2 regions of the Lactiplantibacillus brownii genome follow, and region 1 is predicted to be linked to the other one. Evidence: riboswitches for the same ligand, from Rfam matches in the RefSeq annotation. Region 1 holds a riboswitch; the other holds the start of a gene.
What was found. A riboswitch is a leader RNA that binds a small molecule or an ion and turns the genes downstream of it on or off. The one in region 1 is predicted to bind thiamine pyrophosphate.
Positions count from the first base shown of each region.

Region 2: another riboswitch for thiamine pyrophosphate. It lies ahead of RA086_RS00970 (ECF transporter S component); the one in region 1 lies ahead of thiM (hydroxyethylthiazole kinase).

Region 1 is NZ_JAVCWF010000001.1:92,260-94,464, forward strand. It holds gene RA086_RS00350 (DEAD/DEAH box helicase family protein) at 1-241, shown strand, start outside; gene RA086_RS00355 (hypothetical protein) at 291-524, opposite strand; TPP riboswitch at 754-860, shown strand; gene thiM (hydroxyethylthiazole kinase) at 923-1,714, shown strand; gene thiD (bifunctional hydroxymethylpyrimidine kinase/phosphomethylpyrimidine kinase) at 1,732-2,205, shown strand, end outside.
Region 2 is NZ_JAVCWF010000001.1:242,603-244,807, reverse strand. It holds gene RA086_RS00980 (aldo/keto reductase) at 1-556, opposite strand, end outside; gene RA086_RS00975 (glutathione peroxidase) at 566-1,039, opposite strand; TPP riboswitch at 1,191-1,283, shown strand; gene RA086_RS00970 (ECF transporter S component) at 1,392-1,967, shown strand; gene RA086_RS00965 (ABC transporter ATP-binding protein) at 1,983-2,205, shown strand, end outside.

The sequences.
Region 1 (2,205 bases):
CATCACCGCTAACCTTCAAGCGGCCATGCCGTTGCGTTATCAGCAATTGGTAAAGACAGGTGTCAGAGTCCAAGTGGGGGCGACGGTTTTAAACACAATTATTATTGATGAACAAACCGTTTGGTATGATTACGAGGAATTGCTTGGAAAGGCACATCAAGGCTATGCTTTAAAGTTTGGGAGTGCGGCATTAGCAGCTCATTTCAAAAAATTGTTTGATCCAGAAGCAAAATTATTTTAATAAACGAAATCCAGCCGAGTGATTAGACTCAGCTGGACCTTATGAAATGTTAAAGACGGCTGTTATAAATTAAAAAGCTAATATAACAGTTGTCGCCATCGGGTAAATCATAACCCGTGTTTTGATTAGAACCATCGTTTTCATGTAAAACGACAAATTCACCAGAACCGTAATCTTGATCATTTAAATAAGTGACGAGGCGTTCGTCGCATTCGGCTAAAGTTTTACCTGTAACGACCCGGCGATTCCAGCCACGATGAATGGCACCATTTGGATTAATCAAATTCTCCCACTCCTCATTTTGAAGTCATCAATTGCATCATCTAGGATAATGTCACCTTGATGGACAGTGTTAGTTAATTCTAATAATAATGTTTTTAGAATTAACTGAATGTTATTACGACTTAATCATAGCAAAGTTTGACTAGGTTAATCAATGGCAAGACCTGCTATTTTAGTCCAGTTGAGTAGTTGACGGTAGCGGTTACAACTATTACACTAACAGTAACTTAAATAAACACTAGGGGTGTCCACGAATGGGCTGAGATGGCAATGAACTTGCTGATCCCTTTGAACCTGTGAGTCCAGACTTGCGTAGGGAAAGTGTCGATGCTAAGCAATTTGGCAACCACCGGTTCAATAAAAGTTGAATTGGTGGCTTTTTTTATGGAGGAGAGAAAATTGAATTTAGACTTATTAACGACCTTACGTGAACAAAACCCGATTGTTTTCAATATTGCTAATTTTGTGACAGTTCAAGATGTTGCCAACGGTTTGAATGCCATTGGGGCTTCTCCAATCATGTCGGCAGAACCGATCGAGGCGCCAGACATGGTCAAAATTGCGGGTGCAATCTGTCTTAATTTGGGGACTTTGACTCAGCGACAAGTCGAACAGATGAAGGTTGTGGGTCAATTGGCAAATCAGCAGCAAAAGCCAATCGTTCTAGATCCAGTGGCAGTTGGAGCCAGTACCTATCGCCATGATGTCGCTCAAAGGTTGCTTGAAACGTTTAAAGTTGCAGTAATTCGTGGCAATGCGGGGGAGATTGCCACGTTAGCTGGAATTGACTGGCAGGCTAAGGGGATTGATGCTGGGAGTGGGGACGGTGATTTGATTAAAATTGCCCAAACTTGTGCGCTGAAATACCATTGTGTCGTTGTCCTTTCTGGCCCGACCGATGTTGTAACCGATGGAAAACGAGTGATCCAAGTTCATAACGGGACACCGTTATTTCAATTGCACGTGGGTTCTGGTGATCTACTTTCTAGTTTAGTTGCGGCATTTACAGCAGTCAGTGGTGATGATTATTTTGAAGCTGCTCAAACTGCCTGCCTAGTGTTGGCAGTGACAGGTCAATTGGTGGTCAAACAAATGACCGCCGATCGACCAGGGACTTTTGCATTTGAGTTATTGGATAAATTGCATTTAATTACGATTGAGGAAGTTAAACGGCTCGCTTCAATCAGTTAGCGAAGAAGGTTGAAATAATGAATGAATTTCCAGAAGTATTGACGATTGCCGGCACGGACAGCGGTGGTGGTGCGGGTATCATGGCTGATTTAAAAACAATGCAAGCCCGACACGTTTTTGGGACCGCCGTGGTAGTTGCGGTTACGGCGCAAAACACGTTAGGTGTCCAAGACTTTATGGCGTTGCCAGCAAAACTGATTAATGAACAATTCGCGTCGTTGGCGGCTGATTTTAAAATTCGGGCTTGTAAAACAGGAATGCTAGCGGATGCGACACATGTCAAATTAGTTGCTAGGGCATTACAGCAATATGATTTTGGCCCACTGATTGTTGATCCAGTGATGATTGCTAAGGGTGGTGCTGCCTTGTTAGCGGATGATGCAATCGAAACTGTACGCACAGACCTATTACCCTTAGCAACGGTTGTTACCCCCAATTTGCCCGAAGCTGAACGTTTAACGGGACTGGTCATCCATGATGCGGCAGGGATG
Region 2 (2,205 bases), 150 kb from region 1:
CGTCGTAGTCACGTTGTTCCTGTTGATTAAAGTATGGATGGAGTTCAACTTGGTTAATGACCGGCATCACACCCGTTTCCTTTTTCAAGCGATCCAAATGAGCCGGTAAAAAGTTAGAAACGCCAATTGAACGGACTAAGCCAAACTTTTGCGCTTCAATCAACGCTTGCCAAGCTTCAACGTAATGATCTTCTTTGGGGTTCGGCCAATGAATCAAGTATAAATCGTAATAATCCAGTCCAGCACGATACAGCGATTCTTGAATCGTTGCGATGGCTTCATGATAAGTCTGATGACGGCCGGGTAATTTAGAAGAAATCAACAGTTCAGAACGGGGGACTGACGACCGTCGAACCGCTTCACCAACAGCGCCTTCATTTTCATAATTAAACGCCGTATCTAATAACCGATAACCGCGATCAATCGCTGAATCAATCACATCAACACCATGCGCACCATTTAATTTATAGGTCCCAAAACCAACTTTGGGTAAAGTTAACCCATCTCGTAAGGTATAAGTTTCCAACAAAAATTCCTCCTTAACTCGTTTCTTCATTCTAAAGGTTCAACGATCTGCCAAAGCATCTCGAATCGCCGTTTCAAAAGTTTGCGGCCGTGTCGTGGGGGCAAAACGCTGTAAGACTTGCCCGTCACGACCAATTAAGAATTTCGTGAAATTCCATTTAATGCGACCATGACCCGCAGCTTGTTTCAAGTAAGCAAATAACGGATCAGCAGCTTCCCCATTGACCATCACACGCTTAGTCATTGGAAAGGTCACCCCGTAATGCCGCTGACAATAATCCTGCGTCTCAGCATCATCCGCTTTTTCTTGATGAAATTGATTTGAAGGTAATCCTAAGATGACCAGGCCTTCACTTTGATACTTTTGATAAAGGGTTTCTAAGCCTTTAAACTGGGGCGCTAACCCACAATTGCTCGCCGTGTTGACGATTAACAAAACTTGCCCACGATATTCGGCTAGGTCTAAGTCGGCGCCACTCATTTCAGTTTCTTTAAAATCGTAAATTGTTGTCATGATTTTCCCCTCCAATCCGTTAAAAAATTAATCTGCGAGGTTTACTAACTTAAGTAAAGCACAAAATCATGATTTTCCAATGAACTTTGCTCACTAGGCAAAATTGTTAATTGCGTTGCACCCTGAATTCGTTTACACTGAAACTAATCATTCATAGCAACTGGGGTGCCATTCGGCTGAGATAATACCCATTGAACCTGATCTGGATAATGCCAGCGCAAGGGAGCAATGCTTATTTGGAGAACCATCAAACAGACTTTAGCCGGTCATCACTTAGTTGTCAAAACTAGTGATGACCGTTTTTTGTCGCACGGTGGCATGAATGATAACAACTTTGGGAGGTTTTTTGATTATGAAATGGGCAAAAGCATGGCGATTAAGTGACATTATCTTAATCGCGTTAATTGGGATTTTCTTTGGTGCGATCTTTATGGGGACTAACTACGTTTACGACGTTCTAACCGCCGCCCTCGCACCCGTCGGTTTATCGGGGCTCGCTAATGAGATTTTATTGGGGCTCTGGTGTATGCCAGGGATGTTGGCTGGCTATCTCTTACGTTTAAAGGGTTCTGCCACATTGGGCGAATTGCTTGCTGCCACCGTTGAAATGTTTTTCGGGGGTCAATGGGGCATTTCAACTTTAATTTCTGGTGTGACCCAAGGTTTCGGTGCCGAACTTGGCTACATCGTCACCCGTTACAAACACTATGATTGGCTGGGTTTAACCGCTTCGGCATTCACGACCACGATCATTACTTTTGGTTGGGACCTCGCTCGTAATGGCTACTTCAAACTACAATTATGGCTACTGATCTTATACTTCGTGGTGCGCTTCTGTTCAATGTTCTTGTTTGGCGGCGTTCTGACCCGTTTAATCACAAATATGTTGGACCGAAGTCACGTCTTGAAGTTCACACACACGAACTAGAATCGAGGAATCGTTATGGCGAACATTGCGCTGGAAAATCTATCTTACACGTACCCGGAGGCGCAAGCGCCAACCTTGAATCACGTTAACCTAACGTTTAAAACGCACCAATTTACATTGCTCACTGGTCCTTCAGGTACGGGTAAATCAACGCTACTCAAGTTAATGACTGGCCTAATGCCGTTGCCAAATGCACAAGGCGTTATCCGCTACGACGGACAGGATCTCGCCTCAATTG